4 regions of the Rhizobium sp. 05N49 genome follow, and region 3 is predicted to be linked to each of the others. Evidence: riboswitches for the same ligand, from Rfam matches in the RefSeq annotation. Region 3 holds a riboswitch; each other region holds the start of a gene.

Region 1 (8,000 bases), on a different contig from region 3:
GCGCCGACCTTGGCGCGCATCGCGACCAGCGAAGAGATGGCGGAGGAAATTCTGGATGTCGCCGGACAGAAGCTGCACTGCGCTGAGTGAGCCTGTCCATTCGGCCTCTTGCGAATCGCATAAGTCTATGCTTATGTGTTGTCATGATGGAACATGATATCTTTCGCGCTCTCGCCGACCCGACCCGCCGCACGATCTTCGAAAAGCTGGCGAACGGCAGCATGAATGCCAGCACCCTTCGCCAGGGCATGGATATCAGCCAGCCGGCCATGTCCCAGCATCTCGCGGTGCTGCGGTCGGCACGGCTGGTGCGCGAACAGAAGGAGGGCCGTTTCGTGAATTACGAGGTCGATCCCGAGGGGCTTGCCCTCATCGCCCAATGGCTGGCGAAATACCGCGCCTACTGGCCAGCCCGTATCGATGCTCTGAAGCTCTTGCTGAAGGATATGGACCAATGAACGAAATGAAGGCCGAGATACAGGCCAGGGCGCCGCAAACCGGGTTCGAACAGAAATACGAGCTGGATGCGCCGCCGGAAAAGGTCTGGCGGGCGATCAGCATTGCGGAATTCCGCGAGAAATGGCTGCCGAAGGAAGCGCTTGCCGAGCCGCAATCCGTCTCGGAGACGCCGGGCAAGGAAATCCGCTACCGAATGCGCGACGATGCCCCGCCCTATCTCGAAAGCACGGTCACCTTCACGATCGCGCCGAATGCAGCCGGCGGAACCAGTCTGCGGATCGTCCACGAGCTGACCGGCGCCACTGTCGAGCAGCTGAGGAAATCGGTCGCCAACGGCAACAGCCGGACCATAATGCTCGCCGCCTGACGCGGCAGGCCTCTCCCCATCAATCACCGGAAAATTGGAGTTCGCCGATGCGCGAAGCGATGCAACTCGTCCCCATGGTCGTCGAACAATCCTCCCGAGGGGAGCGATCCTTCGACATTTACTCCCGCCTCCTGCGCGAGCGGATCATCTTCCTGAACGGCGAGATCAACGACACGGTCTCCGCCCTCGTCTGCGCCCAGCTTCTGTTCCTCGAAGCGGAGAACCCGAAGAAGCCGATCAATCTCTATATCAACTCGCCGGGCGGCGTCGTCACCAGCGGTTTTGCCATGTACGACACGATGCGCTTCATCCGCGCACCGGTGCACACGCTCTGCATGGGAACGGCGCGCTCGATGGGCTCCTTCCTGCTGATGGCCGGCCAGCCGGGCGAGAGGGCAGCACTCCCCAATGCCAGCATCCTCATCCACCAGCCTCTCGGCGGCTTCCAGGGACAGGCTTCCGACATCTTCATCCATGCCGAGGAAATCCGGAAGATCAAGCTGCGCATGACCGGCCTCTACGCCGAGCATTGCGGGCGATCCTATGATGAGTTCGAACAGGCGATGGACCGCGACCGCTTCATGACGGCCGAGGAAGCCCTGGAATGGGGCCTCATCGACCGTATTCTGCAGGATCGCGAAGAACCGACGGAGGCCATGCCGGAATAGTCGATGCCATCTATCGATGACATCGACTCCGTTCGGTTAAGCCTCAGCCGCCGGCCTTGAGCGCCGTATTGCAGAGGCTCCAGTAGCCGCCGCCCTTCTGAATCCATTTCAGATCGTTCAGCGTGCCGGCATCCTTGTTGGCATGGTAGCTGTCGACGCAGGTATGCAGCCGGCCCTTGCCGGGCGTTTCGCTGGCATATTTCTTGTCGATCGCTTTCGGCATGGTCACGCCCTTGGGCGCCTTCATCGTCGCCTTTGCGGGCTCCTTGTCCGTCGTTGCGGCGACTGCCTTGTCATCGGCGGCATCTTCGGCGGCCGCATCCGCGCCGCAGAATTTCGCCCGGAAATCGTTCCACTTCATGTCCTTGGCCGAGCCATCGGCCTTGGCCGTCTGATATTTGGCGCTGCATTCCTTCATGGTCAGCGCAGAGGCCGGAGAGACGAAGAAGGCGGCGGCAATCAACGCTCCGGCGGAAGCGGGCACAAGCAATCTCGCAATCATGGGATATCCTCGGTTGGGGGCAGTCAAGGCACGCACGTCATCGGGGCCGCGCATCACCGTGGCCCCGCATCTTCCAGGCTTACGAAACGGTTCCATTGGGCGTTGCTGCATCGACCGCTTGCGGCAGATGCTCGGCAAGCAGCTTGGAGACCTCGTCGGTGTTGACGCCGAACTTGGCGGCAAGGTCGCGCAGTTGATCGGAGGACAAGGCTGCCTCGATCTGTTCTGCCGATACCGGGAGATTGTGGCCGGTGCCGATCCAGGATGAAACCTGCTGGCCGAGACCCGCCGAGTTGAGCTGGGAAACAATGCCCTGCAGGCCGCCGGCATTGTCGAATATTCTGGTTGCAACCGCGACGTAATCGACTTGCCTGCCGGCAAGCACATCAGAGAGAACGCCGCCTAAGCCATCGAAAATACTCATGGTTACTCCTCCGACCATCAGTAGATTCTACATTAGCACGAAGTCAAATTAGTGTCATTGCGGATTTGCAGGACCAAGGGTCGCACCGGCGCCGATCTTGCAAGCACCCGCGCCCCTGCCCTAAATATGTGAGGCAGCCGCCGCATTCCCTTTCACTCCTGAAGGCAGATCAGCAATGAAGCGTCACGATTTCGATGATCTCGCCGCCTTCCTCATCGTTGCCGAGGAGCGCAGTTTCACCAGGGCCGCCGCCCGCCTCGGCATCTCCTCCTCGGGTCTCAGCCACATGATGCGCCAGCTGGAGGAGCGGCTCGGCATGCGCCTTCTCGCCCGCACCACCCGCAGCGTGGCCACGACAGAGGCTGGCGAGCGCCTGCTTCTCACGCTCCAGCCGGCTTTCGCCGAGATCAATCGCGGCCTGCAGGAACTCGGCAACCTCAGGGAAAAGCCCTCCGGCACCGTGCGCATCACCGCGGGCAAACATGCCGCGACATCGCTCGTCATGCCGATCCTGCCGGCGTTTCACCGCACCTACCCGGATATCCGCGTGGAGCTCATCATCGGCGATCGGTTCGAGGATATCGTCGCCTCGCGCTTCGATGCCGGCATTCGCTTCGGCGAACGCATCGACAAGGATATGGTGGGCCTGCGCATTGGGCCGGATATCCGCGCGGCGATCGTCGGCTCGCCGGAATATTTCGCCCGCCACCCCATACCGAAAACCCCGCGCGACCTCGCCGACCACGATTGCGTGACCTATTACATGACCTCTGTCGGAGGCGCCTATGCCTGGGAATTCACCGAGGACGGCCGCGATATCGAAGTGAAGGTCTCGGGCAGCTTCATGGTCAACGATTCGGACATGATGGTCGAAGCGGCGCTGTCAGGCTCCGGCCTCGTCTATGTCTTCGAGGATTTTACCGCCGAGCATATCAGAAGCGGCCGGCTGATCCGCGTGCTGGAAGACTATTGCCCGCCATTCACCGGCTATTCCATCTATTATCCGAGCCGGCGACAGATGCCGCCGGCCCTTTCTGTCTTCGTGGAAGCGCTGCGCGCCATCCCGAAACGGTGAGCGACGTCAGGCCGCCTGCGCCGCCGGCATCGTTGCCATGTCGATGACGAAGCGGTAGCGCACATCGCCGCGCTCCATCCGCTCGAAGGCCTTGGCGATATCCCCCATGGCGATCATCTCGCATTCCGGCAGGATGTTCTTGCGGCCGCAGAAATCCAGCATTTCCTGCGTCTGCCTGATCCCGCCGCTCGGTGTGCCGGCAATGCGCCGGCGCCCCCTGATCAGCGACAGGTTGCTGAATTTCGGCGTATCGACCAGCGAGCCGGCAATGACCAGCGTGCCGTCGGAATCGAGCGTGTCGAGATAGGGGCCGAGATCATGCTCGTAAGGCACGGTATCGATGATCACGTCGAAGGCGAAGGCCGCAGCCTCCATCGCCTTGGCATCAGTCGACAGCAGCACCTTGTCGGCACTGAGTTCGCGTGCCGTCGCGATCTTGCCCGCCGAGCGCGTCAGAACCGTCACCTCAGCCCCCAGCGCCGAAGCGAACTTGACGGCGAGATGCCCGAGCCCGCCGAGCCCGATCACGCCCACCCGGCTGCCAGGGCCGACATTCCACGTACGCAGCGGCGAGTAGGTGGTAATCCCGGCGCAGAGCAGCGGCCCGACCCGCGAAAGGTCCAGCCCGTCGGGCACGCTGAGAACGAATTCCTCGCGCACGACGATATGATCTGAATAGCCGCCATAGGTCGTCTCGCCGGTCACTCGGTCCTGGCCGTTATAGGTGACGGTGACGCCCTTGTAGCACATCTGCTCTTCGTTGCGCCGGCAGTTGGGGCACTCCATGCAGCTGTCGACGATCGTGCCGACGGCAACATTGTCGCCCGCCTTGAAGCGTGAAACGGCGCTCCCCACGGCAGACACCCGCCCGACAATCTCATGGCCCGGCACGACCGGATAGGCCGAAAAGCCCCAGTCGTTGCGGGCCATATGCAGGTCCGTATGGCAGACCCCGCAATAGAGAATATCGATCGCCACGTCCTCGGGACGCAGGTCCCGGCGGTCGAAAGAGAAAGGTTGCAACGGCGTATTCGCATCGGTTGCGGCAAATGCTGATGTTCTCAATGGCTTATCCCTTGCAAGGCTGTTGAATGCTGACGGGCACCAGAAGCTGTGCCGGATGGGATATAGCGTCGATAAATTATCCGGATTAGACGAGGAATGCGGGAAAGGCTTGTGAGATAGGCTCAGCAATCGCTTATCGATGGCCTGCGTCATACACCGCTATCCGGTCATGATGAAAAGCCAGACATCGAACGGCCGGCGCCCCCAATTTCTCAAAAATCCGACAGCCGCGACTGGACAAGGCAAATGTAACTTTATAACAACAGCGATGTAATGTTATTACATTAAAGGAGATTTCATGTCCCGGCGCCTTTTCGCTATCTTCGCAGTCGCCACTACGCTCACATCCGCCACCTTGCCATCGACTTCCCGCGCCGAGGAGGAACAGCAGGAGAGCTGGCGGCTTTTCGTGGCTGATCACAGCCTGCCGGTCGTCCACGCCATAGATCTTGCGAGCGGGAGACAGATCGGTCGCTTCGATCTCAAGGGTTATGCCGCCCTGTCGTTGAGCGACACCGGGCGCACGGTCTTTGCCGTCCAGGGTGAAGAGAATATCGTTCACGTCATCGATACCGGCATTGCCCTTTCCGATCATGGAGAGCATCGCGATCTCGAGGTGGCGCCACCCAAGCTGATCGGCACGACGATAAAGGGCGAGAAGCCGGGCCATGTGGTGACGCATGGCGATGACGTGGCGATTTTCTACGACCGCACCGACCGCTTCGATCTCTTGAAGGAGAGCAGCCTGCTGCAGGAAAAGCCGGAGCCGAAAGCTGTCAACACCATCGCCGCCCATCACGGCGTCGCGGTGCCGATGGGCAATCACCTGCTGGTCTCCGTGCCGAACATGCAGGCGCCGGTCAAGGAGGGCGAACTGCCGCCACGCCTGGGCCTGCGGGTGCTCGACCGGGATGGCCGGCAGATCGGCGATGTCGCGCCCTGCACCGGCCTGCATGGCGAGGCAACCTCCGCCCGCCTCGTCGCCTTCGGTTGCGAGGAAGGCGTGCTCATCGCCCGCCCCAGCGGCGCGGAAGGCCCGAGCGTGGAAATGCTCGCCTATGGCGCATCGCTGCCGCGGGGCAAGGTCTCGACGCTGCTCGGCGGCCGCTCGATGCAGTTCTTCCTCGGCAATTACGGAGAGGACAAGCTGGCGCTGATCGATCCTGATAATACGGACGCACCTTATCGCATCATCGACCTTCCAACGCGGCGCGTCGATTTTGTGCTCGATCCGGCAAAGTTTCAGAATGCCTACATCCTCACCGAAGACGGCAGGCTGCATCTGCTCGATACAGTCGAGGGCGAGATCGTCAGATCGGAAACCGTAACAGAGCCCTACAGCAAGGATGGTCATTGGCGCGATCCGCGTCCGCGGCTGGCCGTGGCCGGCGATGATATCGCCATCAGCGATCCCCGTCACAGCTTGATTCGCCTCGTCAGCACGCAGACGCTGAAGGAGGTGCGTACGATCCCCGTCGAGGGCCAGCCCTTCGCGCTTGTCGCCGCCGGCGGCTCGGGCGCCAGTCACTAAGGCGGCTTCGGACCCGACACACTTCGCATTCCGGCGCTTGACGTCGCCCATGGCGGCGTCATAGATCGAGGCGACGGTTCCCCGAAGAGAACTCCGAGGGGAATAATAGGGAACACGGTGAGGACGACCCAAGAGGGACCGAGACCGTGGCTGCCCCCGCAACTGTAAGCGGATTGTCGATCTCGGGGTTGATCGCTTCAGCGATCACGCCCTCGGCCTCAGGGCCGTGCCACTGCGATTTCGCGGGAAGGCAGATGACCGGCACATATTCGCGAGCCAGGAGACCTGCCGTCGATCACGATCCAATCAAGCCGGGCGGGGATGCCCGGACAAGGAGCAGACATGATTGACAAGATCCCTCCCCACCTGCCGCCATCCATCCGTCTCGATTGGACGATCCGCCGCTAGCCTCCCGCTCGCTGACCATCGTTCGCGCGCCGGCATCCGCTAGCCCTTTTCCTTTGATCGAGAGTTTTCCATGCGACAGCTTCTGAAGAGCTTTTCCCTCGCGCTCGGGCTGGCCGGCTTTGCTGCGCCCGCACTTGCCGCCACCCAATATCCCATCACCCTCACCAATTGCGGCCAGCAGGTCACCTTCGAAAGGGCGCCGGCCAAGATCGTCTCGATCGGCCAGGGCATGACCGAAGTGCTGTTCTCGCTCGGCCTTGCCGACAAGATCGCCGGCACGGCCGTTTGGGTCGGCCCGGTCCTGCCGCAATATGCCGATGTTAACAGCAGGATCAAACGGCTGGCCGATAACGACCCGAGCTTCGAATCCGTCGTCGGCGCGGAGCCTGATCTGGTGGCTGCCGAATTCGAATGGCATGTCGGCACGCAAGGCTCCGTCGGCAAGCGCGAGCAGTTTGGGGATCTCGGCATCAACACCTATGTCGCGCCGGCCGATTGCGTCGCCAAGATCAATACCGACGGCGGCGATGGCGTGCGCAAGGAACTGTTCACGATGGACCTGATCTATCAGGAAATCGCCGAACTCTCCGAGATCTTCGACGTGAAAGACCGCGGCGATGCTGTCATCGCCGACCTGAAGAAGCGGGAGGCCGCGGCCGTTGCCTCTGTTGCCGGTGCTGCGGCAAAGAACCTGCCGGTCGTCTTCTGGTTCTCCAGCAAGGAAGTGAAAGGCGATGCCTTCATCGCCGGTAAAAACAGCGCACCAGCCTATATCCTGAAGACGCTCGGGGCGAAGAACGTCGTCACGACGGAAGAGGAATGGCCCCTCGTCGGCTGGGAAACGATTGCGCAGGCCAATCCCGCCGTCATCGTCATCGCCACCATGGACCGCCGCCGCTATGCCGCCGATGATCCCAAGGTGAAGGTGGATTTCCTGGAAAACGATCCGGTTACGAAAGAGCTCGATGCCGTCAGGAACAAGCGCTTCATCATGATGGACGCGCAGTCGATGAACCCGACGATCAGAACCATCGACGGCATCGAGACGCTGGCAAAGGGCATCCAGTCCTTCGGTCTGGCCCAGTGAGCCAGGCTGCCTTGCCACAGAGGATATGGTGGGCGCTTGCCACGCTCACCATCGCCGCCCTCCTCCTGCTCGGTATCATGATCAGTCTCGCCGTATCGATCGGCGAGATATCGATCCCGCTCGCCACCACGGCAGAAGCGGTCTCCAACCGCCTCTTCGGCACAGCATTCGAGCTCAGCCGCATCCATCAGGGCATCGTCTGGGATTACCGCCTCAGCCGCGCGCTGGTGGCGGCCAGTGCCGGCGCATCGCTGGCACTCTGCGGCACGGTGCTGCAGGCGCTGCTGCGCAATCCGCTTGCCGAACCCTATGTGCTCGGCATTTCGGCCGGCGCCTCCACCGGGGCCGTCTGCGTCATGATCCTTGGCTTCGGCTATGGCGTGCTCAGCCTCTCCGCCGGCGCCTTCATCGGCG
Region 2 (8,000 bases), on a different contig from region 3:
GACAAGCGCACGCATCCTTGCGGGCGAGGCTCAGAGAGGCAAGGGCGGATCCATCAATGCTGCGGTCCTGCTGGCCGATCTCAGAAATTTCACGGCATTGACCGACGTCTATGAGCCGGGCGAAATCGCCGGGTTTCTGGATGCGCATTTCGAGCTGATCGGCAGGCATGTCGAGGAAAATTCCGGGGAGATCCTCAAGTTCATGGGCGACAGCGTGCTAGCGATCTTTCCGACCGGCAGCGAAGAGGGGGATGATCCCGAACAGGCTTGCCGCGCAGCACTCGCCTCGGCCCGGAACATGCTGAAGGCCAACGAGGCGCTGAACCGAGAGCGGGCAGGCAGGGGTGGCCCCGACATCGGCGTCGACGTCGTCCTGCATCTCGGAGAAGTGTTTTACGGAAATATCGGCGCCCGCGGCAGGCTCGACTTCACCGTGATCGGCAGGGCCGTCAACGAGGCCTCGCGGATCGAGAAACTCTGCGGCGAACTCGGCCAGTCGCTTCTGATGTCGGAAAGCTTCGCGGCTGCCTGCGGTGTCGCCTGCGAACGCCTGGGATCGTTCGAGTTGCGCGGCGTTTCGAGGAAGGCCGACGTGTTCAAGCTCGCGGATCCGATTGTGGCATCGGCTCGAAAATCGGCGGCAAAAGCCTCAGATCTCGCCTGACACCTCGCGGCGCCGGCGGTCGAGTTCTTCGCTGTAGCGGCGCAGCGTGTGGCTTTCGCTGAGCTGGCCGATCACCTTGCGCTCGATGAGGTTGTTGACGACGGCGAGCGCTTCGCTTTCCGTCTTGTCAAAGATCGCGGCCGCCTGTTTGGCATTCATCTGCGGCTGCAGGAAATCGTTTTTATAGCGGATGAAATCGCCGAGATTCTGGGCTTCGTCCTGCGCGCTGGTGGGGTTTGCGTAGATTTCCGGCACGAGCACGAGGCCGGCATATTTGTCGCCCTCATCGACGAGGATGACACGCTGCGTCGAGCCGATGGGGAAGGCCTCCTTGAACGCGTCCAGCGTTATCCCGAGTTTTGCGGTCTTTACGTCTGAACGCATCAGCTTGTCGACGGTGAGATTGCGGATCCAGCCGACATCATGGGCGCTGCGGATGCTTTCGCCGCGCAAGTGAAAGCGCCATGTGGCGAAGGAGTAGCCGAAGGTCGTGCGCACGACGAGCGAGGAGGTGATGACGGCTGCGAGCACCAGTGCGGTGATTGGAAAGTCGCCGGTGATCTCCAGCGCCAGGAAGGTCATGGTCAGCGGCCCGCCGATGACGGCGACGGCGAGCGAGCTCATACCGACCACGGCATAGATCACGGGCGTCAGCGTCGCATCGGCGAAATAGGGGGCGGAATAGGCAAAGAGCTTGCCGAGCAGCGCGCCCATGAAAAGCGAGGCGAAGAACAGGCCGCCCCTGAAGCCGGAGCCGATGGAGACGGCGGATGCCACCGACTTCAGAAGGAAAAGACCGATCAGCGCGGGGATCGTGATCTCGTGGGAGAGGTTCAGATGCAGCGCGCCGTGGCCGGCGGCCAGCACCTGTGGCGATACCAGCGCCAGCAGGCCGACGACGATGCCGCCGAGCGCCGGGCGGAAAGGCAGTGCGATGGCGCTCTTGCGCGCCAATTCCTCTACGAAGGAGACGCCCTGCATGATGAGGATGCCGACGCCGGCGCAGAAGGCGCCGAGCGCGATGGCCGGCACGTAGTCTGCCGGCTGTACAGCGCCGAAACTGCCGACATCGATGATGAAATCGCTGCCGGCAAGAAGGCGCGCAACAAGAGTTGCGACAAGCGCCGAGACGACGACAGGTGTCAGCGACATAATGGTGTAGGTGCCGATGATCAGCTCGAAGGCGTAGAAGGCGCCGGTCAGCGGCGCATTGAAGGCGGCGGCGATGGCGCCGGCTGCGCCGCAGCCGACGAGCACACGCAGGTCCGCGCGGCGCAGCTGCAGCTTCAGGCCGAATTTCGAGGCGATGCCGGCCGCAAGCTGCGTATAACCGGCTTCCAGGCCGACGGATGCGCCGAAGCCATTGGAAACGAGATTCTGGATCGCGACAAGGATGCTGTCCGTCAGCGACAGGCGACCGCCATGCAGCGCATTGGCCTCGATCGGGTCGACCATCGGCTTCTTGCGCCATTTGGCGAGAATGAAGAGCAAGAGCCCGAGAAGCATGCCGCCGGCTACCGGGGCCGACATCAGCAAAAACTTGCTGTCGATCTGCGAGGCGCTGAGCCTCGTCGTGCCGTCTATGCCGAAGATCAGGCTGTGCATCTCTTCCGAGACATAGCTCATGGCTGAGACCGCAAGCCCCGATACGATGCCGACAAGCGCGCCGGCAAAGACCATGCCCATTTCGCTGTGGCGAATAAGCGCGCGCAGGCGCCCCGGATCGAAGGCGGTGCCTAGAGGGCCGAGGCGGCGAATGTGCATTCGGGAGAGCATCATGGGGAAATTAGGCGGCAAGAATAGGGGTCAAGGGCGGAGCCGGCATCCGCATGAGCGGCAATTGCGGCAAAAAACCGACCGGGCCGTAAAGTTTTTGTGACGTAAGCCTTTGATTAAAGACGATAATATCGGTAGTGTAAGTCGAGATGAACATGAGCGGGGCGTTGCGCGGCAATTGACATGGGAGTTGCACGCGCCTAACCATGAATCCACATAATGGATGGTTCCGGATCGGCAAACGCCTTCCGGATTAAAAGGGAATGTGACGGGGCGGACCCAAGCCGGGCGCCTTCATCACAGCCGACCCCGCGACTGTAGAGCAGTCAGGGTCTTCCATCCGGCATTTGGATTGCGGCGCCGACGGTCTTGCATTCTGCAAGCGGGCAAGGCGGACAAGTGCCGGAAAAGCCACTGGAAATGCATCGTGATCAGCCGGGGCAGGACGCCTCTAATTCTACGAATCGTCCGCCTTTTCACGAGATGCAGCCGGGAAGGCGAGGTAGATCCGCTGGCACGATAAGGGGCGACCGAGCGGTCGCCCCTGTCGCGGCCGATAACTGCGAGCCAGGAGACCTGCTATCCGTGCCGGGCATAATGCCCAATTTGGGCGCTTTGCCCGCTGCCAGCACGGAGGTTGTCTTGGCTGAAGGATGTTATTCAGCGCTGCCTCTGGTGGTGCGATATGGGCGCGGTGTTCCGCCGCCCCTCTGTGATGAGCTTCTGGCGCAGGCCGTTTTCTCTTCCCTGATTCCTGTGCTTGTCACAGGAAACCAGCCACGGCGCGTCTGCGCCGTGAATGAATCAATGTTATCGCGGAATGAGTCTCTCCTGCCCAAGGACTTGGGCAGGCTGGATTCCTGTGACAAGCACAGGAATGAGGGGTGTGGCGAAGGCCGCGCCCATCCTCAACGGACGGTGCTGTCATGACCACCACCTTCATCCTCGGCGGCGCTCGCTCCGGCAAATCCCGCTTCGCCGAAAATCTTATTGCCACGAGCGGTATCGAGCGCCATTACATCGCCACCGGCCGCGCCTGGGACGACGAGATGCAGGCGCGCATCGACCAGCACAGGGCCGATCGCGGCCCCTCCTGGACGACGCATGAGGAACCGCTCGATCTCACCGAGCGCCTGACCGCCATCGACGCGGAGGGCAGGGCCATCCTCGTCGATTGTCTGACGCTGTGGCTCACCAATCTGATGATGGAGGGGCGCGATATCGCCGCCCAGTCTGCCACCCTTGCTGGCTTTCTGCCTCATGCTAAGGCGCGGCTCGTCATCGTTTCCAATGAAGTCGGCCTCGGCATCGTGCCCGAGAACCGCATGGCGCGGGAATTTCGCGACTATGCAGGCCGGCTGCACCAGATGATCGCGGCTTCGGCCGCGGATGTTTATTTTATCGCAGCGGGTCTGCCGCTGAAAATGAAGGGTTAGTTCCATGCAGCAGAAAATCCCCGCAACCGTCATCACCGGCTTTCTCGGCGCCGGCAAGACGACGATGATCCGCAACCTGCTCACCAATGCCGGCGGCAAGAAGATCGCGCTGATCATCAACGAGTTCGGCGATCTCGGCGTCGATGGCGACGTGCTGAAGGGCTGCGGTGCGGAAAACTGCACCGAGGACGACATCATCGAGCTCACCAATGGCTGCATCTGCTGCACCGTTGCCGACGATTTCATTCCGACCATGACCAAGCTTCTGGAGCGCGAGCAGCGCCCTGACCATATCGTCATCGAAACCTCGGGCCTTGCCCTGCCGCAGCCGCTTGTCGCCGCCTTCAACTGGCCAGACATCCGCAGCGAAGTCACCGTCGATGGCGTCATCACCGTGGTCGATAGTGCGGCCGTTGCTGCCGGTCGTTTTGCCGATGACCACGATGCCGTCGATGCGCGCCGTGTCGAGGATGAATCGCTGGATCATGAAAGCCCGATCGAGGAACTGTTCGAGGATCAGCTGACCTGCGCCGACCTGATCGTGCTCAACAAGACCGATCTGATCGACGCGGACGGGCTTGGCCGCGTGAAGAGCGAAGTTGCCTCGCGCATTGCCCGCAAGCCTGTCATGATCGAAGCGAAGAACGGCGAGGTGCCGGCAAGCGTGCTGCTCGGCCTCGGCATCGGCACGGAAGACGATATCGTCAACCGCAAGTCCCATCACGAGCTGGAGCATGAGGATGGCGAGCCGCACGACCATGACGAATTCGACAGTTTCGTCGTCGAACTCGGGGCTGTCTCGGATACGGCAGGTTTCGTCGAGAAGCTGAAGGGCATCATCGCCGAGCATGACGTGCTGCGCCTGAAGGGCTTCATCGATGTCTCCGGCAAGCCGATGCGCCTGCAGCTACAGGCCGTGGGTGCCCGCATCGACCAGTATTTCGACCGTGCCTGGGCGCCGGGTGAGGCCCGCAATACGCGTCTCGTCGTCATCGGTCTGCACGAGATGGATCAGGACGCAGTGCGCAAGGCGATCGAAGCGCTCGTCTGAGGACATAACGAATGCATCTGCTTCTCGCTCAACAGGGGACGATCAGCGACGGGGACGAGGCGATCGACCTCGGCCAGTCGCCGGGCGATATCCTGTTCCTGTCCGCTGCCGATACCGAGCTTGCGGCGATTGCCGCGGCCCATAGCGGCGGAGAAGGAGGCTATTCGCTGAGGCTTGCGAGCCTGATGAGCCTGAAGCACCCGATGTCGGTCGATGCCTATGTGGAGCGGACGGCGCGGCATGCGAAGCTGATCATCGTGCGGGCGCTCGGCGGGGCGAGCTATTTCCACTATGCGCTGGAGGCGCTGCATGCGGTCGCGGCGCGCAGCGGTGCGCTGATTGCGGTGCTGCCGGGGGATTCCAAGCCGGATGCCGGGCTGACGCCGTTTTCCAATGTGGTTCTGGAGGATCTGAATGCGCTCTGGGCCTATCTGATCGAGGGTGGCGATGCCAATGCGCGGGGCTTTCTGGCCTATGCGGCGGCGATGCTCTCGGGAGAGGAGAAGCCGGCGCCGGCTGTGCCGTTGATGAAGGCCGGGATCTGGTGGCCGGGGCGGGGACTTGTTGGGGTCGAGGAGTGGCGGAAGCTCACCGGTTCTGTCTTCTCCCCAGCGGGGAGAAGATGCCCGGCAGGGCAGATGAGAGGGGCGAGCGACGGAGAGAGCGAGCAACAGGAGCACGATTTCGAGGTTTGTGGGGTGGCCCCCTCATCCGACCCTTCGGGCCACCGACCGGGGTCGAGCCACGGGTCTCGACCTGTCCTCCGGACCCCCGCTGGGGAGAAGGGACAGGCAGCACCCGTCGTTGCCATCGCCTTCTACCGCGCACTCGTGCACAGCGGCGAAACCCGCCCTGTCGAGGCACTGATCGAAACCCTGCAGGCGCAGGGTCTTCGCCCATTGCCGGTCTTTGCCTACAGCCTCAAGGACCCGGTTTCCAAGGGCATCCTCGAAGCCATCTTCGCCGATCTCCAACCCGACGTGGTCATCAACACGACAGGCTTTGCCGTCTCCGCACCCGGCGCCGATCGCGAGCCGACGGTGCTGGAGGCCAACGACGCGATCGTGCTGCAGGCGATCTTTTCCGCCTCGTCGCGGGAGGCCTGGGCCGCCTCATCGCAAGGCTTGTCGGCCCGCGATCTCGGCATGAACGTCGCGCTGCCGGAGGTGGATGGCCGCGTGCTTTCGCGCGCCGTCTCCTTCAAGGCTGCCGCTCGCTACGATGCCGCGGTCGAGGCCAATATCGTTTCCAGCGAGCCGGATGCCGGACGTATGGCCTATGTCGCGGCCCTTGCCGCTAACTGGGCGCGGCTGCGGCAGCGGCCGGTTTCGGAGCGGCGTGTCGCGCTGGTCATGGCGAACTATCCGAACCGGGACGGACGGCTCGGCAATGGCGTCGGGCTCGATACGCCCGCCGGGACGATCGAGGTGATGCGGGCGATGGCGAAGGCCGGTTATCCGCTCGCCGATATTCCTGATGATGGCGATGCGCTCATGCGGCATCTGATGGCCGGGCCGACCAATTCCGGTTTCGACGGCAAGGTTGTGCGCGAGCGGCTTTCCTTGAGTCGATACAAGGATTTCTTCGCCTCTCTTCCCAATCAGATTCAGGATGAAGTCAACGCGCGATGGGGCGATCCGGAGGCCGATCCCTATATGCGCGAGGGTGCTTTTGCGCTCCCCTTTGCGCGTTTCGGCGGGCTGCTCGTCGGCATCCAGCCTGCACGCGGCTACAATATCGATCCGAAGGAAAGCTATCACTCGCCCGATCTCGTGCCGCCGCACGGCTATCTCGCCTTCTATGCCTTCTTGCGCGAAGAGTTCGGCGCCGATGCGGTGATCCACATGGGCAAGCACGGCAATCTGGAATGGCTGCCGGGCAAGGCGCTGGCGCTGTCGGAGGTCTGTTATCCCGAAGCGATCCTCGGGCCGCTGCCACATCTCTATCCATTCATCGTCAACGATCCCGGCGAGGGCACTCAGGCGAAGCGCCGCACGGCCGCCGTCATCATCGATCATCTGACGCCGCCGCTGACGCGGGCCGAAAGCTACGGGCCGCTCAAGGATCTGGAGACGCTGGTCGATGAATATTACGAGGCCTCGGGCGTCGATCCCCGGCGTATCCGGCTGCTGTCGCGGCAGATCCTCGAGCTTGTTGCCGATATCGGGCTGGATCGGGACGCGGGGATTGCAAAGGGTGAGAGCGAAGGCGAGGCTTTGAAGAAGCTCGATGCCTATTTGTGCGATCTCAAGGAAATGCAGATCCGCGACGGGTTACATGTGTTTGGCGTGTCGCCCGAGGGCCGGCTGCTGACGGATCTCACCGTGGCGCTGGCGCGGGTGCCGCGTGGGCTGGGTGAGGGCGGGGATCCGAGCCTGCAGCGGGCGATTGCGGGGGATGTGTTGACATTCCCCCTTCTCCCCAGCGGGGAGAAGATGTCTGTCAGGGCAGATGAGGGGGCAAACGACGTGAGGAGCGAGCGGCTGGGCGAAGGCGAGGCCGAGCCTATGGCCCCCTCATCCGACCCGTCGGGCCACCTTCTCCCCGCTGGGGAGAAGGGGAGTCGCGTGCTTCAGCGTTCCTTCGATCCACTTGATTGTGACATGGCCGGCACTTGGGTCGGCTCACGCCCGGCAATCCTAGCAGAAATCACTGATGCCCCCTGGCGCACGAACGGCGACACCGTCGAGCGGATCGAGCTGCTCGCAGCCAAGCTCGTCTCCGGCGAACTCGCTTGCTCAACCCTCTGGTCCCAAACCAGACGGGTGCTTGACGAAATCGAAGCTCGCCTCAAGCCTTCCATTCTCGCCTGCGGTCCGGCCGAAATCACCAGTCTGCTGCGCGGCCTCGACGGTCGTTTCGTCCCGCCCGGTCCATCCGGTGCACCGACGCGCGGGCGGCCTGACGTGTTGCCGACCGGGCGGAATTTCTACTCCGTGGACAGCCGCGCGGTGCCGACACCCGCCGCCTACGAACTCGGCAAGAAATCCGCCGAATTGCTCATCCGCCGCTACGTGCAGGATCACGGCGAATGGCCCGTCTCCTTCGGGCTGACGGCCTGGGGCACGTCCAA
Region 3 (8,000 bases):
GCGGCGGCTTCATGCTGATCTGCCAGGTAGCCGTGCTCTCCCACCAATTTCGCGAGGGCCGCGCCCGCAGCATCGCCTTCGGCTGGTGGGGCATCATTTTCGGCATCGGCCTGGGCTTCGGCCCGATCGTCGGCGTCGGCATCGTGGCGGTGGCCGGCTGGCAATGGGTATTCCTCATCCATGCCGTACTGGCGGCCGTGACAATCGCTCTCGCGCTGACGGGAATTCAGGAATCGCGTGATCCCGCGGCCGGACGGCTCGATATCGCCGGCATCGCCACCCTTTCGCTGGCGGTCTTCTGCCTTGCCTTCTTCATCACCCAGGGGCCGGCTCTCGGTTTTGCGAGCCCGGCTGCGCTTGGCATTATCGGACTTGGCGCCGCAAGCCTCGTCGCCTTCGTCGTTGCCGAAAAGCTGAACCCGCGACCGATGTTCGATGCCTCGGTGTTCCGCATCCGCACCTTCTCGGGCGCCATTGTCGGTTCGGCCGCCATGAATATCAGCTTCTGGCCTTTCATGATCTATTTGCCGATCTGGTATGAAGCCGGCCTCGGTTACGGCAGTGTGGCGGCCGGCATCGCCTTGCTGGCCTATACGCTGCCGACGCTCGTCGTGCCGCCGCTTGCCGAGCGGCTTATGCTGCGCTACCGGCCAGGTATCATCATTCCCGGCGGCCTTTTCACCATCGGACTCGGCTTCCTGCTGATGAAGTCAGGCAGCGCCGCCGCCGCGCCAAGCTGGCTGACGATGCTGCCCGGCGCGCTGCTTGCCGGCATCGGGCTTGGCTTCACCAATACCCCGGTCACCAACACGACAACCGGTGCGGTATCCAGCGACCGCGCCGGTATGGCCTCCGGCATCGACATGAGCGCCCGGATGATCTCGCTCGCAATCAACATCGCGGTCATGGGCTTCATCCTGTTCACTGGTGTGCTCTCCCATCTGAAGAGCGCCTTGCCGAACTCGATGGACGCAGGCGATCTGCGCCTGCTTGCCGAACGGATCTCCGCCGGCAGCATCGCCGCCCTGCCTGATATTCCCGCCGAGACGGTGCATGATGCGCTGGTCGCAGGCTTCGGCGGTGTCATGCTCTATGGAGCGATCGGCGTCTGGCTTCTCGCTGCTGCGAGCCTCCTCACCTTTGGCCATTGGAGGACACCAGCCTGCGCCAAGGATTGCAGCACCCAGCCGGCCGAGTGAAGCACACCCGTGCCGGCTCAAACCGGCGCGGCCTCGCCTTCCACCTGCCCCCAGCCGTCATGGAAGACCAGTTCTTCCAGCGCCACCCGCTGCCGCCAGCCTTTGACCGCCAGTTCCGGCTCCTCGTAGAGCCGGTCGACGAAGCCGGCGCAGAGCCAGGCGACGACTTCGATATGATTGGGAATGCCGAGTATCTCCTTGAGGTCGCCCTCGCGAAAGATGCTGACCCAGCCGATGCCGACGCCTTCGGCACGGGCCGCGAGCCACAGGTTCTGGATGGCGCAGACGGTGGAATAGCTGTCCATGCGTGGATTATGCGTGCGTCCCAGCACGACGCTGCCGCTGCGGGTCGGATCGCAGGTCACGCAGATGCCGAGCGGCGCCTGGACAATGCCTTCGAGCTTCAGCGAACGATATTTTTCCTGCCGCTCGCCGGTAAACATGCTGGCCGCTTCCTCATTCGCGCTGACAAACGCATCGCGCACGCGCGTCCTCACCTCGGCGCTTTTCACCAGGATGAAATTCCACGGTTGCATGAAGCCGACCGAAGGCGCGTGGTGCGCGGCGGTCAAAAGCCGCGTCACCAGATCGTCCGGCAAGGGATCGGGCAGGAACTGGCTGCGCACGTCGCGCCGCGTCATGATCGCGTGGTAGACGGCCTCGCGTTCGGCCGCAGAAAAGCTGGATGCCGGACAAACGGCATCATCAATGGGTCGCATCGTCAAATCCCCAACAACGCAACCGCCCGCCGTCCGCGCGGGTTGGGTCTATCTTGCCAGGCCGGTCTTCTGACTCGGCGTCCTCCGCCTCGCCGCTGCCTTCCCGGCCGCAAAGCCAGTGGCGTAGTTTGAACGGCGAGCGTCAGCCTTACAGCGTTGGGCACGTTCCGGTCTTCCACCGGATTCCCGATTCTCCCCCTGGTGACAGCGGGCACCTGACAGGGCGATCTATGGCGCGGAAAGGCCATGGCCGCAAGCCACATGCGACATTCATTTCGTGGACAGGTTGAAAATGCTGGCCTAGAACGAGACCCTGATCCGAGCGGCGCCATTGGTGCCGAATCCCTTCTCCTTGCATCCCGGTTGCCCGTGTCCCGCCTAACGCCGATGATCCTTGCGGTCGCCCTGTTCATGGAACAGATGGATTCGACCGTGATCGCCACCAGCCTGCCGGCTATTGCGGCCGATATCGGCACCTCGCCGATCGCGCTGAAGCTTGCGGTAACCAGCTACCTTGTGGCGCTTGCGATCTTCATTCCGATCAGCGGCTGGATGTCGGATCGCTTCGGCGCGCGCAACATTTTCCGTCTGGCAATAGCAGTCTTCATGGTCGGTTCGGTTGCCTGCGCCTTTTCGAATTCCATCGCCGCCTTCGTCATTTCCCGGCTCATCCAGGGCGCCGGCGGCTCGATGATGACGCCGGTCGGACGGCTGCTTCTGGTGCGCGGCACGCCACGTCACCAGCTGGTGAATGCCATGGCCTGGCTCACCATTCCGGCCCTGATCGGCCCGATCATGGGCCCGCCGATCGGCGGTTTCCTGACGACCTATTTGAGTTGGCACTGGATCTTCTGGATCAACGTTCCGATCGGCATCATCGGCATTGCGCTGGTCACCCGCTTCCTGCCGGCGATTGAGCCGCGCAGCCCGAAGCCGATGGATTTTCCGGGTTTCTTCCTGTCCGGGATCGGCTTTGCCGGTTTCGTCTTCGGAATATCCGTCATCAGCCTGCCGGCCGTTCCCGTCATCTACGGCTATGTCACCGTCGCGGTCGGCGTCCTCTCCGGTATCCTGTATTTCGTCCATGCCAGGCGCACGCCGCATCCGCTGCTTGATCCGAAAATGTTCCGCTACCCGATGTTCCGGGCGGCGATCCTCGGCGCCTCGAATTTCCGCATGGGGCTCGGCGCGCTGCCCTTCCTCATGCCGCTGATGCTGCAGCTCGGTTTCGGTCTGACACCGCTGCAGTCTGGCTCTGTCACCTTCGTCAGCGCACTCGGCTCCATGGGCTCGAAATTCGCTGCAACCCGCACCTATAACGCCTTCGGCTTCCGCAACGTCATCGCGCTGACCACCTTCCTTGCCGCGATCTGCCTCGGCGTGAACGGCTTCTTCACTGCTGAAACGCCGATCTATCTCATCATGGGCTCTCTTCTCGTCGGCGGACTGCTGCGCTCCATGGCCTTCTCGGGTGTCAACGCCATGGCCTTCGGCGATGTCGACGAGGCCGACAGCAGCCAGGCGACGGCCATCAATGCCGTGGCGCAGCGCATCTCCATGGCCATGGGTGTTGCAGTCGCAGGGACGATCCTGGAAGTGTCCGCCAACTTCCACGGCGGCCAACTCACGGTCACCGATTTCCATATCGCCTTCTTTATCGTGGCAGGGATTTCCGCGCTCGCCTGCATCACTTTCCTGCGCCTGCCCGCCAATGCCGGCGATGACATGACGACACGCCGCGGCAAGCATGGACATGCCGAAGCGGCTGCGCCGGAAGATGCCCAGAGAGAGGCAATGGCCGAAAGCCGATAAAACTTCACAGACCTGTCATTTTTCCTCACAGAATCCACGTGACAATTCCAATTCGCATGTCTACATAGGCGGCATGTCGATTTCGTCCGTTTACGCATCGCGATTTTATTCGTACCGCTGCTTCCAGCGGATGCGGGTCTGTGCGTAACCGAAACTAACGCGACGACACACCCGAACAGCCGCTAGTCAACCTGGCGGCTTTTTTGTTCCGCCACGGTATGACCAAACAGGAGAGCATACCGTGACTGACACTATTGATGATCTGCGCATCGTCGAGATCACCCCGCTGACCAAGCCTGCCGATATTATCAAGGAAATCCCGCGTGACCGAGCGGTGACCGAGACCGTGACCGGCACGCGCGACACCATCCACAATATCCTGACGGGCAAGGACGACCGCCAGCTGGTCATCATCGGTCCCTGCTCGATCCATGATCCGGCAGCCGCCCGCGAATATGCGTCCCGTCTCGTCGAACAGCGACGACGCCTCTCCGGCGATCTCGAAATCGTCATGCGCGTCTATTTCGAAAAGCCCCGCACCACCGTCGGCTGGAAGGGTTTGATGAACGACCCGCATCTCGACGGCAGCTACCGCATTGAGGAAGGCCTGCGCCTCGCCCGCCGCCTGCTGCTCGACATCAACGCCATGGGCCTGCCGGCCGGCTGCGAATTCCTCGATACGATCACGCCGCAGTACATCGCCGATCTCGTCAGCTACGGCGCCATCGGCGCGCGCACGACCGAAAGCCAGATCCACCGTCAGCTCGCCTCGGGTCTCTCCTGCCCGATCGGCTTCAAGAACGGCACGGACGGCAGCGCGCGCGTCGCGCTCGACGCGATCATGGCCGCTTCCCAGCCGCATCATTTCCCGGCGGTTACCAAGGATGGACAGGCAGCGATCGCCTCCACCCGCGGCAACGAGGACTGCCACATCATTCTGCGCGGCGGCAAGCGCCCGAACTATGAGGCAGCCGACGTGCAGGCCGTTATCGCCGAGGCAACCAAGCTCGGTGTCGACCCGCGCATGCTGATCGACGCCAGCCACGCCAACAGCGGCAAGGATCCGATGAACCAGCCGAAGGTCGTCCACGACGTCGCCGGCCAGATCGTCGCCGGCAACCACCACATCAAGGGCATGATGATCGAGAGCAACCTCGTCGCCGGCCGTCAGGATCTCGTTCCCGGCAAGCCGCTCGTCTACGGCCAGTCGATCACCGACGGCTGCATCGGCTGGGATATGTCGGTCGACGTGCTCGAGGATCTCGCCAAGGCCGTCCGCGATCGCCGCAAGGCCGCTGTTGCGGCTTGATAGGCAGCATCAAGCGCGGCGGGCAGACACCCGCCGCCTGTTTACAAAATGGCTTGTGGAGTCGGTGATATCAATGCAATCGTAACGCCTTATGATTGAATATTTTAAGGACAAAAACTTGATTGCCGCTCCTGCTCGCTTACTTTTTGCCTGCTGCATAGCGTTAACCTTAGGATTCAATGCCGAGCTCGCCAACGCTGACACAGCTGATAGCCCAAGTGTTTTTAAACTGGGTAGTTCACTAGATGAGGCCCGTCGCATCTCAAGCGAGCGGGGTTGGAAGGTGAGAGTGCTTTCACCCGACCTTCCCGGTCAATGGTATGTTGATGGGGCAGAGGTTAATCTTTTCGTCTGCGATAACAACAACAAGATTGCCAGCGTTTCAAAAACTCGAGATGGAGGCGTTGATGAGTTCGCCTCGATCGTGTCCTATTCATTTACATCCAAGTATGGTCAACCGAAGACGACAGTCGTGGCGTTTCCGCTCGGACAAACCACTGTCTCAAGTATCGATTCAACATTCGCCCCTTCCGAAGGCGAGTCTGTTCGGGTGCAACTCCAAAGTATCGGAGGGCACTCAAGAATTACTGTGCACCGCGCCTCTGAAACACCGTGCCCAGCGGAAAACGGACCCCGCTAATCAGTTATCTCCCACCACCCCATCATCAAATGGCGGTGAGCCCTCTCAAGATCTCGCCGGAAAATACCGTACGAAAGCGAATTCCTCACCATCCGGCGACCAGTTCGGCACGTTGATCGTGCCCTGCCCGCCGAAGAGCTCGAACAGCTCCGTCAGATTGCCGCCATCCATGTCCATCATCCTGAGACGCACATTGAGATCGCGCGGATGATCGAAGACATCGGGGTCGTAGGAAAGGATCAGCACTTTGTCATTGTTGGGTGATGGATGGGCGAACCAGTTGCCGTAATTGTCCGATGTCACCTGTTGGAGATCCGTGCCGTCGGGATGCACGCGCCAGATCTGCATCAGCCCGGTACGGCTGGAATTGAAATAGATCCACTGCCCGTCGGCCGACCAGTCCGGCCCGTCATTGCGGCCCTCGCCATGCGTCAGCCGCTTCTCCTCACCACCATTGACCGAGATCGTATAGATATCGAAGACGTCGTTGCGGATGCCGCAATAGGCAAGCTCGCGCCCATCGGGCGACCAGCCGTGCCAGTAGGACGGCAGGTTCTTGGTGATCAACCGCGGCTTGCCGCCCTCGATCGGCAGGATGTAGATCGCCGACTTGCCGAACTCGGTCTTGTCGGAGATGACGATCTGTTCGCCATCGGGCGAAATACCGTGGTCGTTGTTGCAATGGACCGCGAAGCCGGTATCGACACGCTCCACCAGGTCGCTGCCATCGAGACGCAGGCGATAGAGCAGCCCGTCGCCATTGATCAGCAGATAGGCGCCGTCGCGCGAGAAATTCGGCGCCTCCACCAGCGCTTCCGTCTGCCAGATGACACGGCTTTCGCCCCGCCGCACATTGTAGATTTCAACTGAGCTGCGCATTCATCCCTCCCAGATATTTGAAGCGTCTCAGCGATCCCGGAACCGGTTGGTGATCGGGTAGCGCCGGTCGCGGCCGAAATTCTTCTTCGTGATCTTCACGCCCGGTGCCGACTGGCGGCGCTTGTATTCGGCGAGATAGAGCAGATGCTCGATGCGGTGCACCGTCTCGACGTCATGGCCGCGCGCCACGATCTCCTCGACCGCCATTTCCCGTTCGACCAGGCATTCAAGAATGTCGTCGAGCGCTGGATAAGGCGGCAGCGAATCCTGGTCCTTCTGATCCGGGCGAAGTTCGGCCGACGGCGCCTTGTCGATGATGTTTTGCGGAATGACCACGCCCGAAGGGCCGAGCGCATCCGGCGGCACATTCTCGTTGCGCCAGCGGGCCAGCGCATAGACCTGCATCTTGTAGAGGTCCTTGATCGGGTTGAAGCCGCCGTTCATGTCGCCGTAGAGCGTCGCATAGCCGACCGACATTTCCGACTTGTTGCCGGTGGTGACGACCATCGAGCCGAACTTGTTGGAGATCGCCATGAGGATGACGCCGCGGGCGCGGCTCTGCAGGTTTTCCTCAGTAATGCCGCTGTCTGTGCCCTCGAAGAGATTCGAGAGTGCGGATGAAAAGCCAGCGACCGGTTCTTCGATCGGAACGATGTCATAGCGGCAGCCAAGCGCCTTGGCGCAATCGGCGGCGTCCTTGAACGAATCCTCCGATGTATAGCGGTAGGGCAACATCACCGTGCGCACCCGCTCCTCGCCGAGCGCATCGACGGCAATCGCCGCGCAGATCGCCGAATCGATGCCGCCGGAAAGCCCGAGCACGACATTCTTGAAGCCGTTCTTGTTCACATAGTCGCGGAAACCGAGCAGGCAGGCGCGGTAGTCGGCTTCTTCGCTCTCGGGTATGCGCGCCATCGGCCCTTGCGAGCAATGCCAGCCGTTTTCGGTGCGTTTCCAGGTCGTCACGGCCAGTGCCGTTTCGAACTGGCTGAGCTGGAAGGCGAGCGACTTGTCGGCATTGAAGGCAAAGCTTGCGCCATCGAAGACGAGCTCGTCCTGGCCGCCGAGCTGGGCGGCATAGACCATCGGCAGCCCGGTCTCGATCACCTGTTTCAGCACGACCTGATGGCGGATATCGACCTTGCCGCGATAATAGGGCGAACCGTTCGGCACGAGCAGGATTTCCGCCCCGCTTTCGGCCAGCGTCTCGCAGACGCCGAGATCGCCCCAGATATCTTCGCAGATCGGAATGCCGATGCGCACGCCGCGGAAATTCACCGGCCCCGGCATGGCGCCCTGATCGAAGACGCGCTTCTCGTCGAACTCGCCATAGTTCGGCAGGTCGATCTTGTCTCTGACGGCGATCACCTTGCCGCCGTCGAGCACGGCGATGGAATTGTAGCGGCCCGTCTCGTCCTGGCGCGGGAAGCCGATGACGATGC
Region 4 (8,000 bases), on a different contig from region 3:
GATGAAGTCGGTGTTAATGCCGGCTGGTGGCGGGGGCTCGATGTCGATGACCGCCAACAACCAGATGATGATGACCGGCAATCCCGCCACGATGAGCGGTAACACCATGATGATGGCGATGAAGCCAAAGGGTGCTGCCGAACAGCTGCCGGTCGAAGGCCTGATGCCGCCGCTCGATGGCGCGGTGCAATGGCTGAATTCCACGCCGCTGACGGTGGAGCAGCTGAAGGGCAAGGTCGTCCTCGTCGATTTCTGGACCTATTCCTGCATCAACTGCCTGCGTGCCATCCCCTATGTCAAAGCCTGGGCGGAGAAGTACAAAGACCAGGGCCTCGTCGTCATCGGCGTGCATTCGCCGGAATTCGCCTTCGAGAAGAACGTCGACAATGTGAAGAAGGCGATCTCCGATCTCGGCATCACCTATCCTGTTGCTGTCGATAACAACTATGCGATCTGGCGGGCCTTCGACAACGAATATTGGCCGGCGCATTATTTCATCGATGCGAAAGGGCAGGTCCGCCACCATCATTTCGGCGAGGGCGATTACGATCAGTCCGAACGGATAATCCAGCAATTGCTGGCCGAAGCCGGCAAGACCGGTGTTTCCAGTGATATCGTGGATGTGAAGGCAACCGGTGCCGAAGCCGCTTCCGATGCTGCCAATGTGCAATCGCCGGAAACCTATGTCGGCTATCAGCGCTCAGAAAACTTTGTCGACGACAAGGGCACGGTCAACGATGCCGCTCATAACTATGTCGCCGCGACGCCTAAGCTCAACGAATGGGGTCTGACTGGCAACTGGACCGTCGGGTCCGAACAGGCAACGTTGAATGCTGCCGACGGTACTATCTATTACCGCTTCCATGCCCGCGATCTGCATCTGGTTCTCGGTCCAGGCGCAGATGGCAAGCCGGTGCGCTTCAAGGTGACGGTCGATGGCAAGGCGCCCGACGATGGTCACGGCGCGGACACGGATGCCGACGGCAATGGCACGGTGACGGGGCAGCGCCTCTATCAGTTGGTGCGCGAAGCCGGACCGGTCGGCGACCACACGTTCGAGATCCATTTCCTCGATCCCGGCGTGCAGGCTTTCGCCTTCACCTTCGGCTGAGCCAGGCCTCGATGCCTTTTGCTGCGGACCGGCCCGTTGCGAAACAGGCAGTCAGCAGATAGCCGCCTGTCGGTGCCTCCCAATCCAGCATCTCTCCGGCCGCGAACATGCCGGGGAGATGTTTCAGCATGTAGGTTTCGTCGACCTCGCTGAAGGCGATGCCGCCTGCAGAGGATATGGCCTCGGCGATGGGGTGTGGGCGCAGCAATGGGATAGCCAGCGACTTGATGGCGGCAGCGAGTTTGTGCGGATCGTTGCGATCGGTCTCCGGCATCAGTTCACGCAGAAGTGCCGCCTTCACACCATCGAGGCCGGCACCTTTGCGCAGGCGATTGGAAAAGCTCATCTTGGCATCCTGCCGGGTCAGATCGCGAGACAGGCGATCTGCGGTGCGGCCCGGGGCAAGGTCGATTATCAGGTTTGCCTTCCCATGTGACAGCAGGTCATCACGCAAATCGGCCGAATGCGCATAGATGAGGCTGCCTTCGATGCCGTGCTTGCTGATGACGAATTCGCCCGGAAATGTCCCGGCGCGTGATGTTGCCGTCACGGATTTCAGCGGCTCTCCGGCGAAGCGATCGCGGAAGATCTCGCTCCAGGCGACATCGAAGCCGCAATTGGCCGGTTGAAACGGTGCGATCGCCACCCCGCGCTCGGCGAGCAATGACACCCAGCCGGCATCGGAGCCGAGGCGCGGATAGCTGGCGCCGCCGAGTGCGAGCAGGGTTGCATCGCAGGATATGGTCTTGTGGCCGTCAGGCGCTTCGAAATTATGGCCGTCTTCTGCGAACCCGATCCAACGATGGCGGGTGAAGAAGCTGACGCCGCGGGCTTCCAGCCGGGCGAGCCAGGCGCGCAGCAGCGGCGAGGCCTTCATCACGTTGGGGAAGACGCGGCCGGACGAGCCTACGAAGGTCTCGGTGCCGAGGCCCGCTGCCCAGGCGCGGATATCGGCTGGGGTGAAGGCGTCGAGGGCTGCGCGCAGGCGGGGATTGGCGTTGCCGAAGCGGGTGGCGAAGCGCTCGTAGTCTTCGGAATGGGTGATGTTGAGTCCGGATTTGCCAGCGAGCAGGAACTTGCGCGCAAAAGTCGGCATCGCATCATAGACGGAAACGGCATGGCCGCTTGCCGACAGCACTTCGGCTGCCGAAAGGCCGGAGGGGCCGCCGCCGATGATCGCGATTTTCTTCTGTTTCATTGCGCCTTCTTGGCGTGGGCACTCGGCGAGCGCAAGTCTCAGTGATGTGGATGCACGCACTTGCCGTGATCGGCCAGCACCTCGATGACCCGGCATTGATCGACGCGGCCATGGCCACAGCCTTCGACCATCTGCTCCAGCTCGGCCTTCAGGGCATTGAGGCTGCGGATGCGCTGTTCAACCTCTATGAGACGAGCTTTTGCGATGGCATCGGCCGAAGCGCAGGACTGGTGGGGATCATCCTGAAGCTGCAGCAGGGTGCGGATTGCCTCGATCTCGAAGCCAAGTTCGCGGGCGTGGCGGATGAAGGCAAGACGGTTGAGGTCGGAAGGTTCGTAGGAACGTTGGTTGCCTTCGCTACGACTTGGCGCAGATAGCAGACCGATACCCTCATAATAGCGGATCGTCGGCACTTTGACGCCGCTTTGGCGGGCGGCTTCACCGATGGTGATCTTTTTCATGATTTTCCTCTTGCACCTCTAGTCGCTAGAGGATGTAGGAACGATACTGCCTACAAGCAAGGATCGAAATCATGAGCGAAGCAGCACAGGCACGGTACCGGGTTGGCGGCATGGATTGCGCCGCCTGCGCAACAAAGATCGATACGGCCGTCAGGCGTGTGCCCGGCGTCGAAGACGTCTCCGTATCGGTGACGGCGGGCACGATGACAGTGCGCCACGATGGCAGCAGCGATCTCAAAGCGATCGAAAAAAAGGTTACCGGCCTCGGCTATTCGGTTGCTCCGCTCACGGGCAAGGCTCCTGTCCGGGAAAGCAAGACCGATCATGATCATGCGGATCACGACCACGATCATGACCACGGGTATGATCATGATCACCATGGTCATGAGCATGATGATCACGACCACGAAGGTCACGACCACGATCATGCTGGTCATGATCACGCCGATCACGGGCATTCGCATGGCGCCGAGGAAGTCGAGGGGTTGCACGGCCATGATCATGGGCCGATGACCGGTCCCTGGTGGCAGAGCAAGAAGGGCCGATTGACGATCCTTTCGGGACTTGCACTCGTCGTTGCCTATGTCGTGGGCCATCTGGTGCCTTCGGTTGCTCCGTATGCTTTCATCATCGCCATGCTGGTGGGGCTGATGCCGATCGCGCGTCGCGCGGTCATGGCCGCACTTTCCGGCACGCCCTTTTCCATCGAAATGCTGATGACGATTGCCGCTGTTGGCGCGGTCATCATCAATGCCGGTGAAGAGGCAGCGACGGTCGTGTTCCTGTTCCTCGTCGGCGAATTGCTGGAAGGGGTTGCCGCCGGCAAGGCGCGCGCCAGCATCCAGTCGCTGACGACGCTGGTGCCGAAGAACGCACTGCTCGAGGCGGCTGGCGAAGTGAAGGAAGTGCCGGCCGAGACGCTTGCGGTCGGTTCCATCATTCTCGTGCGGCCGGGAGACCGGATTTCCGCCGACGGCACCATTCTTTCCGGTGAAAGCGCGATCGACGAGGCGCCGGTGACGGGCGAAAGCACGCCGGTGCGCAAGGGCGCAGGCGAAACGGTGTTTGCCGGCACGGTGAATGGCGACGCTGCATTGCGCGTCCGTGTCACGGCCGCTGCCGAGGACAATACGATTGCCCGCGTCGTCAAGCTTGTAGAGGAGGCCCAGGAATCGAAGGCACCGACGGAACGCTTCATCGATCGTTTCTCCCGCTACTATACGCCTGGTGTGGTCGTCGTGGCGGCCCTGGTCGCCGTTCTGCCGCCGCTGCTGATGGGCGGAGCATGGGGCGAATGGATCTACAAGGGACTCGCGATCCTTTTGATCGGCTGCCCCTGCGCGCTGGTCATTTCCACGCCGGCAGCGATTGCCGCCTCGCTTTCGGCGGGTGCGCGCCGCGGTCTGCTGATGAAGGGCGGAGCGGTTCTGGAATCGCTCGGCAAGGTGACGGCTGTTGCCTTCGATAAAACCGGTACGCTGACCGAAGGCAAGCCGCAGGTCACGGATATCATCGCCTATGGGCGCTCGGAGGCTGAGGTGCTTTCCCGTGCTGCCGTCCTCGAGCAGGGCTCCAGCCATCCGCTGGCGCTGGCGATCCTCAACCGTGCCAAGGCCGATGCCGTGCCCGTGCCGCCGGCCTTCGAAGTGGAAGCGCTGCCCGGCAAGGGCATGACCGGCAAGGTTGGGGGCGAGACGCTCGATCTTCTGTCGCCGCCGGCCACGCGCGAGCGCGGGGCGCTGAATGCCGAACAGGATGAGCGGGTCGCGGCACTGAATGGTGCGGGCAAGAGCGTCTCGGTACTGCTCATCAATGGTGTCGCCGCCGGTCTCATCGCCATGCGCGACGAACCACGCGACGACGCCAAGAGCGGGCTTGCGACGCTGAAGGCAGCAGGCGTGCGCGCCATCATGTTGACCGGCGACAACAAGCGCACGGCAGCAGCCGTTGCCGGTGACCTCGGCATCGACTGGCGCGGCGAGCTGCTGCCGCAGGACAAGCAGCGCATTGTTGGCGAATTGAAGAAGGAAGGATTGTTCGTTGCCAAGGTCGGTGACGGCATCAATGATGCGCCTGCACTTGCCGCAGCCGATGTCGGCATCGCCATGGGCGGCGGCACCGACGTCGCGCTGGAAACGGCGGATGCGGCGGTACTGCATGGGCGTGTCGGCGACGTTGCCCGCATGATCGACCTTTCGAAGCGGACGATGCGGAATATCTTCCAGAACATCACCATCGCGCTCGGGCTGAAGGCCGTGTTCCTGGTCACCACCATCGTCGGTATTACCGGCCTGTGGCCAGCGATCCTCGCGGATACAGGCGCGACCGTGCTGGTGACGATGAATGCACTTCGCCTTCTTCGCATAAAGATATAAAGATTTCTTTATGTCATCTTGACGATCGGATGCGACAGGTGCATGCTTGTCGCATCGTGGTTCTCTGGATTTGACGATCCTGAGCTAAGAGGGAATTCGGTGAGGCTAACGCCAAGACCGAAGCTGCCCCCGCAACTGTAAGCGGATAGACACCGTCCTTCGACGTCACTGGGAAGACGCCTGGGAAGACTGGACGGTGTTGAGGACCCGCAAGCCAGGAGACCTGCCGCGATAGATAACGTCCACGGGCGGGGTGTCCCGGTGTGCCGCTTTGCGCGAGACGGCACGTCTGTAGCCACACCTCGTCGATGCGTTGCGCCTGAGCCTTGCCCATAACCTTCGGGGTAAGGAAATGACCATCAAGACTGCAAATCTCGGCTTTCCCAGGATCGGAAAGCATCGCGAACTCAAATTCGCACTTGAAAGCTATTGGGCCGACAAGTCCGATGCCGGCGTGCTTCTCGATGTCGGCAAGCGGCTGCGGGCGCAAAACTGGACCCTGCAGAAAGAGAAGGGGATCGATATCATCCCCTCCAACGATTTCTCGTTCTATGACCATGTGCTCGACACGACTGTCATGGTCGGCGCCATACCTTCGGCCTATGGCTGGAAGGGCGGGCCTGTTGCGCTCGATACCTATTTCGCCATGGCACGCGGCTCGACCGGCGAAGAGGCGCATGCCGATTGCGGCCATCAGCATCACCACGGTCATGGCGTGCCAGCGCTGGAAATGACCAAGTGGTTCGACACAAACTACCACTACATGGTGCCGGAACTCGGTCCCGATCAATCCTTCGCGCTGACCGTAAACAGGCCGCTCGATGCCTTCATCGAGGCGAAGACGCTTGGAATCCACACACGGCCAGTCATCCTCGGCCCTGTCACCTTCCTGAAACTCGCCAAGGGAACCGAGGAAGGTTTTGCACCGATCAGCCTGCTTGAACGCCTGTTGCCTGTTTATGCGAGGGTGCTTGCGGAACTGAGCGCTGCCGGTGCCGACTGGGTGCAGATCGACGAACCGTGCCTGGTGCTGGATCTCTCAGGAGAAGAGCAGGCAGCATTGAAGCATGCCTATCGTGCGCTGCACGAGCTGGTACCGAACCTGAAGATCATGCTCGCCACCTATTTCGGCAATATAGGCGATAACCTGCCGACGGCGCTCGCATTGCCGGTTTCCGGCCTGCATGTCGATCTCGTTCGTGCTCCGCAGCAGATCGATGCCCTTCTCAAGGCGTCCCCCGATTTGACGCTGTCGCTCGGCATCATCGACGGACGCAATATCTGGAGGGCGGACCTTGCCGCGATCCTGAAAAAGATCGAGCCACTGGTTCAGCGCTTCGGTGCGGATGGACTGCAGATCGCGCCGTCCTGCTCGCTGCTGCATGTGCCGATCGACCTGGATCTGGAAACCGGACTGGATGAGGAACTGACGTCGTGGCTCGCTTTCGCCACCCAGAAACTCGATGAACTCTCTGCCCTCGGCAGCTCCGGCGGGGCTTATCAAGGAATTGCTGCAGCCTCTCAGGCCGTTGCCTCTCGAGCGGCTTCTCCACGTGTGCATGATCTCAAAGTCAGGCAGCGGGTCGCGGCAATCGATGAGACGATGATGACGCGGAGCAGCGGTTTTGCCGAGCGGACCAGCTTGCAGGCGCGCAAGCTTCGCCTGCCGCTCTTCCCGACAACGACGATCGGCTCCTTCCCGCAGACATCCAATGTGCGCAAGTCCCGCTCGGCCTTCGCAAAGGGTACGATCAGCGAGGCGGACTACGATGCGTTCCTGAAAAAGGAGACCGAAGCGGCGATCCGCTGGCAGGAGGAAATCGGCCTCGACGTGCTCGTCCACGGGGAATTCGAGCGTAACGACATGGTGCAGTATTTCGGTGAGCAGCTTTCCGGTTTCGCCTTTACGCAGCATGCCTGGGTGCAGAGCTACGGTTCGCGCTATGTCCGCCCGCCTATCATCTTCGGCGACGTCTCTCGGCCAAAGCCGATGACAGTCGAGTGGTGGCGCTACGCGCAGTCGCTGACGGACAAGCCGGTCAAGGGAATGCTGACCGGTCCGGTGACGATCCTCAACTGGTCCTTCGTGCGTGATGATCTTTCTCGCGCCGATGTCAGCCGGCAGATCGCTCTGGCGATCCGCGACGAAGTGCTCGATCTCGAAAAGGCGGGTGCTGCGATGATCCAGATCGACGAGGCCGCTCTCCGTGAGGGTCTGCCATTGCGCAAGGCCGACTGGAAGACCTATCTCGACTGGGCGGTCGAGAGTTTTCGCCTCTGCGCATCCGGTGTTTCCGACGAGACGCAGATCCATACGCATATGTGCTATTCGGAGTTCAACCAGATCATCGATGCCATCGCCGCGATGGATGCCGATGTGATCTCCATCGAAACCTCGCGGTCGAAGATGGAACTTCTGGAAGCCTTCCGCAGCTACAAATACCCGAACGAGATCGGCCCCGGCGTCTACGACATCCATTCGCCCCGCGTTCCGGATGTTGCTGAGATGACCGAGCTCCTCACGCTGGCGCGGAAACGTCTGACGGACGGGCAGCTCTGGATCAATCCGGATTGCGGATTGAAGACACGCAAGTGGGAAGAGGTTCGTCCGGCGCTGGTCAACATGGTTGCCGCCGCTCGGCAGTTGCGTATTGCCGCAGCGCCGACACGCGCCTGAGCGCCTAATCGATTCCTGGAGAGCCGGCTATAGAGGCCGGCTCTTCCCAATGCTGCCTTCTCCACAGCCTGCTTTCGTTAACCATTCATTAACCACGTTTTTCACAGGAATGCAGTGATTTCAAACATGCCGTAACGCGATGCACAAACCATCCGTTGACGCAAACTGGGATTCGAGT

Evidence for each region. A riboswitch is a leader RNA that binds a small molecule or an ion and turns the genes downstream of it on or off. The one in region 3 is predicted to bind cobalamin.
Region 1: it holds a riboswitch for cobalamin, as region 3 does, so the genes downstream of both, AC1DF8_RS00970 (ABC transporter substrate-binding protein) here and bluB (5,6-dimethylbenzimidazole synthase) in region 3, are expected to answer to the same signal.
Region 2: it holds a riboswitch for cobalamin, as region 3 does, so the genes downstream of both, cobU (bifunctional adenosylcobinamide kinase/adenosylcobinamide-phosphate guanylyltransferase) here and bluB (5,6-dimethylbenzimidazole synthase) in region 3, are expected to answer to the same signal.
Region 4: it holds a riboswitch for cobalamin, as region 3 does, so the genes downstream of both, metE (5-methyltetrahydropteroyltriglutamate--homocysteine S-methyltransferase) here and bluB (5,6-dimethylbenzimidazole synthase) in region 3, are expected to answer to the same signal.

What each region holds. Positions count from the first base shown of each region.
Region 1 is NZ_JBFTME010000001.1:175,812-183,811, forward strand. It holds gene AC1DF8_RS00925 (hypothetical protein) at 1-86, shown strand, start outside; gene AC1DF8_RS00930 (metalloregulator ArsR/SmtB family transcription factor) at 144-458, shown strand; gene AC1DF8_RS00935 (SRPBCC family protein) at 455-826, shown strand; gene AC1DF8_RS00940 (ATP-dependent Clp protease proteolytic subunit) at 874-1,494, shown strand; gene AC1DF8_RS00945 (hypothetical protein) at 1,538-1,996, opposite strand; gene AC1DF8_RS00950 (YidB family protein) at 2,076-2,420, opposite strand; gene AC1DF8_RS00955 (LysR family transcriptional regulator) at 2,596-3,495, shown strand; gene AC1DF8_RS00960 (NAD(P)-dependent alcohol dehydrogenase) at 3,502-4,560, opposite strand; gene AC1DF8_RS00965 (hypothetical protein) at 4,859-6,091, shown strand; cobalamin riboswitch at 6,150-6,398, shown strand; gene AC1DF8_RS00970 (ABC transporter substrate-binding protein) at 6,570-7,586, shown strand; gene AC1DF8_RS00975 (FecCD family ABC transporter permease) at 7,598-8,000, shown strand, end outside.
Region 2 is NZ_JBFTME010000001.1:339,737-347,736, reverse strand. It holds gene AC1DF8_RS01820 (adenylate/guanylate cyclase domain-containing protein) at 1-664, shown strand, start outside; gene AC1DF8_RS01815 (chloride channel protein) at 650-2,440, opposite strand; cobalamin riboswitch at 2,648-3,038, shown strand; gene cobU (bifunctional adenosylcobinamide kinase/adenosylcobinamide-phosphate guanylyltransferase) at 3,367-3,876, shown strand; gene cobW (cobalamin biosynthesis protein CobW) at 3,881-4,927, shown strand; gene cobN (cobaltochelatase subunit CobN) at 4,939-8,000, shown strand, end outside.
Region 3 is NZ_JBFTME010000006.1:51,137-59,136, reverse strand. It holds gene AC1DF8_RS13905 (MFS transporter) at 1-1,199, shown strand, start outside; gene bluB (5,6-dimethylbenzimidazole synthase) at 1,217-1,918, opposite strand; cobalamin riboswitch at 1,961-2,152, opposite strand; gene AC1DF8_RS13895 (DHA2 family efflux MFS transporter permease subunit) at 2,306-3,730, shown strand; gene AC1DF8_RS13890 (3-deoxy-7-phosphoheptulonate synthase) at 3,972-5,039, shown strand; gene AC1DF8_RS13885 (hypothetical protein) at 5,131-5,679, shown strand; gene AC1DF8_RS13880 (TolB family protein) at 5,725-6,558, opposite strand; gene AC1DF8_RS13875 (NAD+ synthase) at 6,586-8,000, opposite strand, start outside.
Region 4 is NZ_JBFTME010000009.1:302,137-310,136, reverse strand. It holds gene AC1DF8_RS20220 (cytochrome c biogenesis protein DipZ) at 1-1,111, shown strand, start outside; gene AC1DF8_RS20215 (TIGR03862 family flavoprotein) at 1,098-2,309, opposite strand; gene AC1DF8_RS20210 (MerR family transcriptional regulator) at 2,348-2,770, opposite strand; gene AC1DF8_RS20205 (heavy metal translocating P-type ATPase) at 2,842-5,145, shown strand; cobalamin riboswitch at 5,186-5,390, shown strand; gene metE (5-methyltetrahydropteroyltriglutamate--homocysteine S-methyltransferase) at 5,498-7,822, shown strand.